2 regions of the Halomonas hibernica genome follow, and region 2 is predicted to be linked to the other one. Evidence: predicted binding sites of a transcription regulator. Region 2 holds the regulator's gene; the other holds the start of a gene.
What was found. The regulator sigma-54, encoded in region 2, starts transcription at its own class of promoters, with help from an activator protein. The targets are predictions, from matches to a motif close to TGGCACNNNNNTTGCTNT.

Region 1: a site for sigma-54 is predicted at 2,531-2,548, ahead of FKN99_RS05075 (P-II family nitrogen regulator). Genes of this name have one in related genera too.

The regions. Positions count from the first base shown of each region.
Region 1 covers NZ_VIFN01000002.1:155,173-160,648, reverse strand. The annotation lists gene FKN99_RS05090 (ferredoxin--NADP reductase) at 1-165, shown strand, start outside; gene glnK (P-II family nitrogen regulator) at 321-659, opposite strand; gene FKN99_RS05080 (ammonium transporter) at 824-2,071, opposite strand; gene FKN99_RS05075 (P-II family nitrogen regulator) at 2,118-2,456, opposite strand; gene FKN99_RS05070 (accessory factor UbiK family protein) at 2,809-3,189, shown strand; gene FKN99_RS05065 (helix-turn-helix transcriptional regulator) at 3,389-4,312, shown strand; gene FKN99_RS05060 (TonB-dependent siderophore receptor) at 4,424-5,476, shown strand, end outside.
Region 2 covers NZ_VIFN01000001.1:404,653-410,128, reverse strand. The annotation lists gene FKN99_RS01905 (KdsC family phosphatase) at 1-249, shown strand, start outside; gene lptC (LPS export ABC transporter periplasmic protein LptC) at 249-821, shown strand; gene lptA (lipopolysaccharide transport periplasmic protein LptA) at 830-1,321, shown strand; gene lptB (LPS export ABC transporter ATP-binding protein) at 1,331-2,080, shown strand; gene FKN99_RS01885 (RNA polymerase factor sigma-54) at 2,204-3,616, shown strand; gene hpf (ribosome hibernation-promoting factor, HPF/YfiA family) at 3,715-4,023, shown strand; gene FKN99_RS01875 (PTS sugar transporter subunit IIA) at 4,028-4,498, shown strand; gene rapZ (RNase adapter RapZ) at 4,566-5,476, shown strand, end outside.

The DNA.
Region 1 (5,476 bases), on a different contig from region 2:
GGCCTTCCGCCGATCGACCCGCGCCAGGACCGCGCCATGATTTGTGGCAGCCCCGCGATGCTGGATGACACCAGCGCACTGCTGGATGAGCTGGGGCTGAATATCTCACCGCGTATGGGTGAGCCGGGTGATTATGTGATCGAGCGTGCGTTTGTTGAGAAGTGATGGATTGGCGAGGCGTGAAGAGTGAGGTGTGAATAGTCGAACCAGATCACTGCCCCCTCATACGTCACTCGCTGATAAAAAGCCCTGCGGAGATACTCTGCAGGGCTTTGATTCATGACTTACTACTTATCCCTCACGACTCACCCTTCACCCGCTTAAACCGCGTCTTTACCCGTTTCGCCGGTACGAATACGAATGACCTGCTCAAGCGGCATCACAAAGATTTTACCATCGCCGATTTTACCCGTGTTGGCGACTTGGGTAATCGCATCAATTACCTGCTCAACCATATCGTCATCGACAGCGACTTCCAGCTTCACTTTGGGCAGGAAATCCACCACGTACTCAGCTCCACGATAAAGCTCCGTGTGGCCCTTTTGACGACCAAACCCTTTTACTTCTGTGACAGTAATGCCCTGCACGCCGATATCGGAGAGCGATTCGCGTACGTCATCAAGCTTAAACGGCTTGATAATGGCTGAGATCAATTTCATTGCGACATCCTCTAGCTTGGTGGCCATTGTCTTGTCTATTGGGTGCGGCGAAAGCCAGCCACCTCTGGTGCTAAGCATACACCGCTACAGGCGGAGAATAAAAAGGCCTTCCCCGAAAGGAAGGCCATAAAGGAGCACGCCAGCTCACTTGCTTAGTATTATGCTTATTTCTTAACGCTAAACTCAGGGTAGGCTTCAAGACCACATTCCGCGATATCCACGCCTTCATACTCTTCTTCTTCGCTCACCCGGATGCCCATTATGGCTTTCAGCACCAGCCAGACCACCAGGCTTGTCAGAAACACCCAACCGAAGATACCCGCAATACCAATAATTTGAGCACTGAAGGACGCGCCATCATTGGTGATAGGCACCGCCAACACGCCCCAAATACCCGCCACGCCGTGAACAGAAATAGCACCGACCGGATCATCCAGCTTGAGCTTATCAAGCGATACAATCGCTACGACCACAATGGCACCGCCCACCGCACCGATAATGGTGGCACCTAATGCCGTTGGCGAGAGCGGGTCAGCGGTAATCGCCACAAGGCCTGCCAGCGCACCGTTAAGCGCCATGGTCAGGTCCGCTTTACGGAACCACAGTTTGGCCAAGACCAGCGCGGCAATCACACCGCCAGCAGCGGCCGCATTGGTATTGGCAAACACCTGGGCGACGTTGTTGGCCGACTCGATATCCGAGACTTTTAGCTCAGAGCCACCGTTGAAACCGAACCAACCCATCCACAAAATGAACGTACCCAGCGTTGCCAGCGGCATGTTGGCACCGGGAATGGCATGGATAGCGCCATCTTTACCGTACTTGCCTTTACGCGGCCCCAAAATCAGCACGCCCGCCAGAGCAGCGGCAGCGCCTGCCATGTGAACAATACCCGAACCGGCATAATCCGAGTAACCCACGCTGCTCAGCCATCCGCCACCCCAGGTCCAGTAGCCAGAAACCGGATAGATAAAGGCGGTCATGACCACAGCGAAGGCCAAAAAGGCCCATAGCTTCATGCGCTCAGCGACCGCACCGGAAACAATCGACATGGCAGTAGCCACAAAGACAACCTGAAAGAAGTAATCAGCGCGCATGGAGTAGTACGGCGCATCTTCGCCACCCGCCAGCACTGAATCGACGCTGTTCTCAGTACCCAGCAGAAAGCCCAGGCTTGGCAAGAAGCCGCCTTCGCCGCTGGAGTACATGAGGTGATACCCCACCAGCAGATACATGGTGCAGGCAATCGCAAACAGCGCGATGTTTTTCGTCAGAATTTCGGCGGTGTTTTTAGCGCGCACCATGCCCGCTTCAAGCATAGAGAAGCCCGCGGCCATCCACATGACCAATACGCCGCACATCAAGAAGTAAAACGTGTCGAGCGCGTAGCTCAGATCAGCCAGTTCGTTCATTTGTTAGTTCCCCGTTGAACTACGAAGTAGCCCGGTAAGCCCCTGTTTAAACGGCATCAACGCCGCGTTCACCGGTACGAATTCGGATAACATCGTCGAGCGGCGTGACGAATACTTTGCCATCGCCGATTTTTCCACTGTTAGCGGCATTACAAATGGCATCCATCACGCTTTCCAGGCGCGCATCGTCAACCGCTACTTCTACTTTTACCTTGGGCAGAAAATCGACCACGTACTCAGCACCCCGGTAGAGCTCGGTATGCCCTTTCTGACGCCCAAAACCTTTTACCTCTGTCACGGTAATGCCCTGCACGCCGTTGTCGGCCAGTGCTTCGCGGACATCGTCAAGTTTGAATGGCTTAATGATGGCGGTGATGAGTTTCATCCCATATCTCTCCTGCTGGATAAGTCCTGCTAGATAGCTAGCGGCATTGCCGCTGAAAATGGCGATGCTCTACTAATGCGCATACCGTGCCATTAGCTAATTTCTTATTAATTTTTAGTGACTTAACAAAACATAAGGCGCTTTTACGCACACCCTAAGATCGCGAAAGGCGTAGGGCGCAACCGATTGCACCAAAAAAGAACCGACGCGAACGGTTGGCGCACCATGACTGGGCAACGAGATAAACGAATAAATGCACCAATGCCATACGCAATACATGCGTACTGGCGGCGGGTTGCGTATCCTTAAAATAGTGCCCACTTTTAAAGCATCATTATTTAAGGAGAGAACCATGACGCCCCAGGATCGTATTAGCCGTTTGGCACAACAGATTGGCGACCGCTTACAAAATGCGTCACAAGCGCCGGAAGATATTCAGAAAGGCGTTCAACAGGTGGTTCGTGGTGCCTTTGATCGGCTGGAGCTCGTATCGCGGGAAGACTTCGATATCCTGATGGACGTTCTACAGCGCACGCGTTCACGGGTAGAAGCCCTGGAGAGGCAAGTAGCGCAGTTGGAAGCTACGATGGAAGCGAGTCAGCCTGAGAAGCACCTACCAGTCGCCACTAAGGCCACTGAAAGCGCTCAGCCCAACGCCGATACGGATGCGCCCGCTGCCCCAAAACCGGCTGCCAGCAGCACACTGAACGACGATAAGAAAAGCGATACGTAAGCACAGTGCTGGTAACGCCTGCCGCCACCAAAATGAGAACACCTATCATTGCGTTTTAATCTACTGATGGTAGGATCACGATGATTTACGCGTTCTCTGGATAACCCACGAACCGCTCCTCTTTCCAAGCGTCGCTCTTTTGGGCGGCGTTTTCTCGCTGGGTTGATCACTGGATTACCAAGCCGCAGGGTCCTTATTGATGCCAACCTTGACGTCGTTAACGCCATCGACACTTAGCCAACTGGGCCAAACGTTCGGCATTGACTACCTGTATGCCGGGGAGGGAATTGACGACCCCATTGCCCAAGGCAACGTCAGTGATTTGCCGCTCTCTTCTGCGCTGCATCTCACCCTGTCCGACCTTGCTGTTCGTCAACGCTATGTCTCCCGCTCTACGCAAACAGTGCCCTGGTTTCTAAGTATTGTTTTGGAAGGCTGGATTGACATCGCCCAAGGCCAGAAGCGGCTGACTATAGGCGCGGGGCAGGGGCTTTGCGCGCACTTTACCCCGCAGGCGCCGTTGATCGTTGAACAACCGGCACAGCCACGGCTGCGTACTCTCAATATTGCGGTACTGGCCACTATTCCTAATGCGTTGCCTAGCGCTCAAGCGCCTCAGCTGCATGCCTGGGCGCCACCTTCCACACTCTTTGCTCAGCTACGCGCCACCTGCGAAGCGCCACTGGACGACTGGCGGCATTCATTAGTCTGGCAGGGGCTTGCCCTCCAGCTTCTTGGGCACGGCTTACCCGCGCCGCCTGCCAGAGAGGGTAAACCTGCACGAGGCATCAAAGCCCGCGAACGCGAACAGCTTGCTCAATTACATGCCGAGCTGCGCAATAACCCAATGACCGATTACTGCCTGAGCGGCCTGGCTCGTCGTGCGGCGATGAGCTCCAGCAGCTTGCGCCAGAAATTTAGTGCACTTTACGGCTGCTCAATTTTTGATCACTTACGCCACTGTCGGCTTCAACAAGCCTACAGCCACTTGGAAAAAGGCTATAGTGTTCAACAGACAGCCCATGCCTGTGGCTATCGCCATGCCACCAATTTTACGACGGCTTTCAAACGCCACTTCGGTGTTGCGCCAACAGAAGTGAGCAGCAGGGCCAAAACACATTAAGCGCATCATCAACACTGGCATAACGCATAGCTGATTTGGCATATTGCATAGCTCAACAGGTTCTTAAAAGGCAATAATTCTCATTATTACAAACGGTAGAGAATTATTGTCATGCTTATGCTCCCGCACCGCTTTTCCTATCGCTACCTTGCACTGTCCATTGCCTTGGCAGGCGGCTCGGTATCTGCCGCCTACGCCCAAACATCACCGGATGCTGCTCATCAATTAACGACAGTTACGGTCACTGCTCAGCAGGCTGCCACCAAGGTAGAAACACCCTTTATCGAGACGCCGCAAAGTGTGTCAACCATTACCCAGAAGCAGATGGAAGAGCGTGGCGTAACGACCGTCCAGCGCGCAACCGACTACACGCCAGGCGTTTACTCCAACCAGGTGGGCGCTTCAAACCGCTTCGACTATTTAGTGTTGCGCGGTTTTTCCGATGGCAGCTTAAGCAATACGTTTCTGGATGGCCTGAAAGTGATGGGCGATGCCAACTCCCACAGTTCGATGCGTATCGACCCCTGGTTTTTGGAAAGCATCGAAGTCGTTCGCGGACCGGCCTCCGTGCTCTATGGCCGCGCCTCTCCGGGCGGCATGGTAGCGCTGAACAGCAAGCGTCCTGAGTTTGAGCAAGGCGGCGAGCTGCGCTTGCGAGTGGGCAACAACAATCAACGCAGCGCTGCGTTTGATCTCACCGGGCCGATTGGTGAGCAACAGCGGGTGGCTTTCCGCCTGACCGGTATTGCCAGCGGTGCGGACACCCAGTTCGGGTCCGCCGAAGAGCAGCGCTTTGCCATCGCGCCACGCCTGACATGGGACATGACCGACGACACCAGCCTGACGGTTGAAGCCTACCTGCAGGATGAACCTGAAGGCGGCTATCACTCCGGCGTGCCTTATGAAGGTGCCGTAACACCCCGCAACGGGCGTAAAATCAGCAATAATTTCTTTGACGGAGAAGAAGATTACGACGCCTACGAGCGCACCCAGCGTATGTTCGGCTACTCGCTTGAGCACCGCTTTAATGACCAGTTCACTGGCCGTCAGATGCTGCGTTACCTGAATTCGGACGTAGTACTCAATCAGGTATACGGCTTTGGCTGGACATCGCCCACTTCCAATGAATTAACCCGCTATTACTCCGGTAGCGACGAGTCCCTT
Region 2 (5,476 bases):
GAGCGCCTCAATCTGAACCTAAGTCAGGTGGCTTACTGCGGCGATGACTTGCCTGATCTTGCGCCTATCAAACGCGCAGGCGTTGGCATTACGGTACCCAACGCACCCGATTACATGCATACCCACGCTGACTGGATTACCGACCGCTTGGGTGGTCACGGCGCCGTACGTGAAATTTGCGATACATTGCTTGAAGCGCAGGGCCACTGGAGTACTGTTCTTGAGTCGTATTTGAATGGTCGCGTGTAATGTTTCAAAGGACCAAGAAACGCGTCGGGTTAGCGGCCCTGGTGATCGCTTTAGGGGGGCTGCTGGTATGGCTGGACCCACGCGGTCCGGAAGACCGGCCCGTTGACGAAGAAGCGCAGGCTGAAGAGCCTGGCCACGTGCTGGAAAATGCCGAGATCACGCTGTTTGGTGAAACAGGGCATATCCAGCAGTCGCTGGCCGCGCCTTTATTGGTTTACATACCACAAAGCACCCTGGCCGAAGTCACTCAACCCGAGGCGACGCTGTTTGATAGTGATAACCGAGAGTGGCTCGCTCACGCCAACGAAGGCGTTCTGAACACGGCCACCCAAGCGCTAACACTGTCTGGTGATGCACGGCTTCTGGCGCCTACAGAAGGCTGGCAGCTTGATACTGAGTTATTACATTATGATGGGGTAGCGCGTCATGTCTGGAGTGAGGCGCCCGCCCTGTTTCAGCAGCCACCTCAACGAATGAGCGCATCACGTATGGATGTTTGGCTTGATGATAGCCAGGTCCGACTAACCGATAACGTCCGCGGCCATCACCCCCCCGCAACACAAAATCCTTAGGAGTCGCTATGAACGCTTTTATTCGCACCGCGCTTTTCGCCCTTGCGGTGCCGCTATCGGCAGCGGCCCAGACAAGCCAAGCCCCTATTGAAGTAGAAGCCGACCAGCTAGACCTTGATCAGCGTGCAGGCACTGCCGTTTATTCAGGCGATGTCAATATTCGCCAAGGCAATATGCAGCTACGTGGTGATCGCGTTGAAATTATCCGTAACGATGCGGGTGAGCTTTCTCGCGCTATTGCCACCGGTGAGCGGGCCTATCTACGCAATCAACTCGATGATCAGGACGCGCCGATGGAAGGATGGGCACGCCGCGTGGTTTATCACGTAGCAGAGCGGCGTGTAGAGCTTATTGACCAGGCCGAACTGACCCAAGCGGGCGATCAGTTTACCGGTGGCCGCTTGGAATACTTCATTGACCGCGAAGTGGTGCAGGCACGCTCCGATGTAAATGGTAGCGAGTCGCAGCGTATTCGTATGACGCTTCAGCCAGCGCAATAGGAGCCAACCATGTCTATTGCGGAAGCACCGCCCATAAAAACTCTTTACGCCAATCACTTGGCAAAAAGCTATAAGCGCCGCCGCGTGGTTAAAGACATTAGCCTAGAGATTGCTCAAGGCAGCGTGGTTGGCCTGCTTGGCCCTAACGGCGCGGGTAAAACCACATCATTTTATATGATTGTGGGCCTGGTGAAGTCTGATGCGGGTACGGTGCGTATCGACGAGCAAGACTTAACCCGCGTTCCCATGCACGAACGCGCGATGGCCGGCATTGGCTATCTACCCCAGGAAGCGTCTATTTTTCGCAAGCTATCGGTTGCGGATAACATTATGGCGATTCTGGAAACTCGCAAAGATCTGGACAGGGCAGGACGAGAGCAGCGGCTTGAGGCCCTGCTTGACGACTTTCATATTACCCACATCCGTGACAGCTTGGGCATGAGCCTTTCCGGCGGCGAGCGGCGGCGCGTCGAAATTGCCCGCTCCTTGGCCACAGAGCCCGCGTTTATCTTGCTGGATGAGCCGTTTGCAGGTGTCGACCCCATCTCGGTTGGTGAAATCAAGAGCATTATTCGCGCCTTAAAACAGCGCCACATTGGCGTGCTAATTACTGACCATAACGTCCGAGAAACACTGGATATTTGCGATATCGCCTATATTGTCGGTGACGGCCATATCATTGCTGGCGGTAGTCCTCAGACTATCCTTGATAACCAAAAAGTGAGGGAAGTTTACCTGGGTGCTGATTTTCGCCTATAAATTTAATTTCACCGCTAAACAGTGATCTGCAGTAAAAATTTTATCAGTGGCATGCTTATTGCACTTGCACAACAACATGACTCGCACTAGGGTGAAGCTTTCCGATTAACGAGTGGTTCTCAGATGGTCATGAAAGCTTCTCTCCAATTGCGTATCGGTACGCAGCTGACCATGACACCTCAGCTGCAGCAAGCGATTGCACTGCTACAGCTATCGACATTGGATCTACGTCAGGAAATTCAGCAGGCGCTGGATGCCAACCCAATGCTGGAGCAGGAAGATGAGTTCGGCGAGCAGGCGACCGTCGAAACACCCGGCGAGGAGTGGTCAGAAAGCATTCCCGAGGAACTCTCTGTCGATAGCGACTGGTCTGATACTTACCAGGACATGGGTAGCTCTGGCAGCAGCGAAGGCCCCGATTTTGAACGCCAGGCCGCGGGACAAAGCCTGCATGGGCATCTCCTTTGGCAGCTGGCGATGACCGATTTTACGGCTCGTGAGCAGCTAATCGCCGAAAGCCTGATTGATGCACTGGATGCCAATGGCTACCTGACGCAGCCGCTCAACGATATCCGCGATGGGTTACGTGCTCAGAGCATCGAAGGTCTCAGCCAGCGAGAGTTGGAGACCATTCTGATGCGCTTACAGCAGTTCGAGCCAACGGGCGTCTTCGCCCGTGACTTGCGTGAATGTTTGATGCTTCAGCTAGCAACGCTCCCCGACGACACGCCCCTACTGGTTCCCGCGCGCCGATTGGTTCGTCAGTTTCTAGAAGCGCTGGGCAAAAATGACATGCGCCTATTAAAGCGCCGCCTAAGCCTGGACGATGAGCAGCTAGACGATGTGATCGGTCTGATCCGAAGCCTGGACCCACGCCCAGGCAGTGCTTATGGCGCCACCGACGATAGCTACATCACGCCCGACCTGGTTGTACGTCATGATCATGAAGGCTGGCACCTGGAGCTTAACCCTGAAGCCCTGCCCCGGCTGCGCATCCAGCCCGACTACGCCAGCTTAATCAAGCGTGCAGACAAGAGTCAGGATAACCAGTTTTTAAAAGAGCACTTGCAAGAAGCGCGCTGGCTAATCAAAAGCCTGTCCAGCCGCAACGACACGCTTCTACGCGTAGGACGCGAGATTATCACTCGCCAAATCGGTTTTTTAGAGCACGGTGAAGAAGCGATGAAGCCGTTGATTCTTGCCGATATTGCCGAGGCGGTTGAGATGCACGAATCAACCATTTCTCGGGTCACCACACAAAAATATATCCATACCCCACGGGGCGTCTTCGAACTTAAGTACTTTTTCTCAAGCCAAATTAGCGGGCAGGATGGCGCAGACAGCCACTCAAGCACCGCGATTCGCGCCCGGCTTAAAAAGTTGATTCAAGATGAGCCTCCCGGCAAACCTCTTTCGGACAGTCGTTTGGTGACATTACTGGGAGATGGCGGCATCACAGTGGCACGCCGTACGGTGGCGAAATATCGTGAGTCGCTGGGCATTCCCTCATCAAGTGAACGTCGTCGTTTGCGTTAGTCGTTACAAGAGAAATGGCAAAACTCGCGACAGGGGCTTTGCAACACCGTAAAAAGGGTTACAATCGAAATTCAGTCCGATGGATAAGGAGCACGTCAATGCAAGTAAATATCACGGGTCATCATGTAGAACTGACTGACGCCTTGCGTGACTACGTTAATGAAAAGCTTGAACGCATCGAACGTCATTACGACCACATCACCACGGTACAAGTCACCTTATCTATTGAGAAGGAGCGCCAACATGCCGCGTGCACCCTTCATGCGGCAGGCGCCGACCTACATGCCGACGCCGAAGATGTCGACATGTACGCCGCTATTGACGCCTTAGCAGACAAAATTGATCGTCAACTCGTTAAGCACAAGGAAAAAGCACAAGCTCGCGCCCAAGGCGCTGGCGTGCGTTAATTCAATGACGTTGGAAACCATCCTCCCCCCGGAGCGCGTACTTTACGACGTGCCCGGGGGCAGCAAAAAGCGGGTGCTGGAGTTTTTCAGCACCTTTATCGCTCAAAATACACCCAGTCTGGATAGTCAGGAAGTTTTCAGCCGACTGATCGGCCGGGAACGCCTTGGCAGCACGGGGATCGGTAACGGCGTCGCCATCCCCCATGCGCGCAGCCCACATTGCGTTACGCCTATTGCGGGTTTTTTAAAATTATCAGAACCTATTGATTTTGATGCTATTGATGGCGACCCGGTCGACCTCGTCTTTGTGCTGCTTGTTCCCGAAGAGGCTGACGACACGCATTTGTCGCTTTTGGGCCAAGTGGCCACCATTATGAATGATGCGAGCACACGCCAGGCATTACGCAAAACCAGCAGCCAGCGCGATTTGCTTGACCTGCTGATGAGCAAGATTCGCGAACAGGCCGCTCCATAATCGCCCATAACGACTAACACGTTTTCATGCGTTATCCCTTTTATACGTTCAATCAGAGAGAGCCACTATGCAACTGGTGATTATTAGCGGCCGCTCTGGCTCTGGCAAGTCAATCGCTTTACAAGCGCTGGAAGATATTGGCTATTACGCCATTGATAATCTCCCTGCCATGTTGCTTGGTTCTTTGGTTGACGAACTCCGTGACGAGGGTGAGCGCACACATCTAGCGGTCAGTATTGATGCCCGCAACCTGCCAGCGGCGCTTGAGCGTCTTCCCGTACTGCTTGAAGAGCTGCGCGCGCGGCCTATAGATTGTCAGGTTATCTATCTAACCACCGATTCACGTATTTTACTTGAACGCTACTCTGCGACACGGCGACGCCATCCGTTAACGCGCAACAGTGATATGACGCTTGAAGAGGCAATAGAGAAAGAGGAAGAGACGCTCAACGAAATACGTGATTTGGCCGACCTGCGGATTGATACATCACGCTTATCGGTCCACGACCTGCGTCGGCGCATTTCAGACCAGGTAGCCCACCAGCGCAAGGACCAGCTAACACTCACCTTTGAGTCGTTCGGCTACAAGCATGGCGTACCCATGGATGCAGATTTAGTCTTTGATGTACGCTGCCTGCCCAACCCTTATTGGGACCCAACGCTACGCCAGTACACAGGACGTGATGCCACGATTATTGCGTTTCTGCGCGGCTACCCGATTGTCGAAGAGATGAGCCATGATATTCAGGCAATGCTTGAGCGCTGGCTGCCTGCTTACCAAAATAGTCAGCGCAGCTATATGACGGTAGCTATTGGCTGTACCGGCGGGCAGCACCGTTCTGTGTATATTGCCGAGCAGCTGGCGCAAAAGCTGGCACCGCTCATCGGCGAAGTCCAGTTGCGTCACCGAGAATTGGAGCTGCAATACACGCTACGAGGAACCCGGGCAGAGCCACTGACGGCTTCTCCATTTTCCGA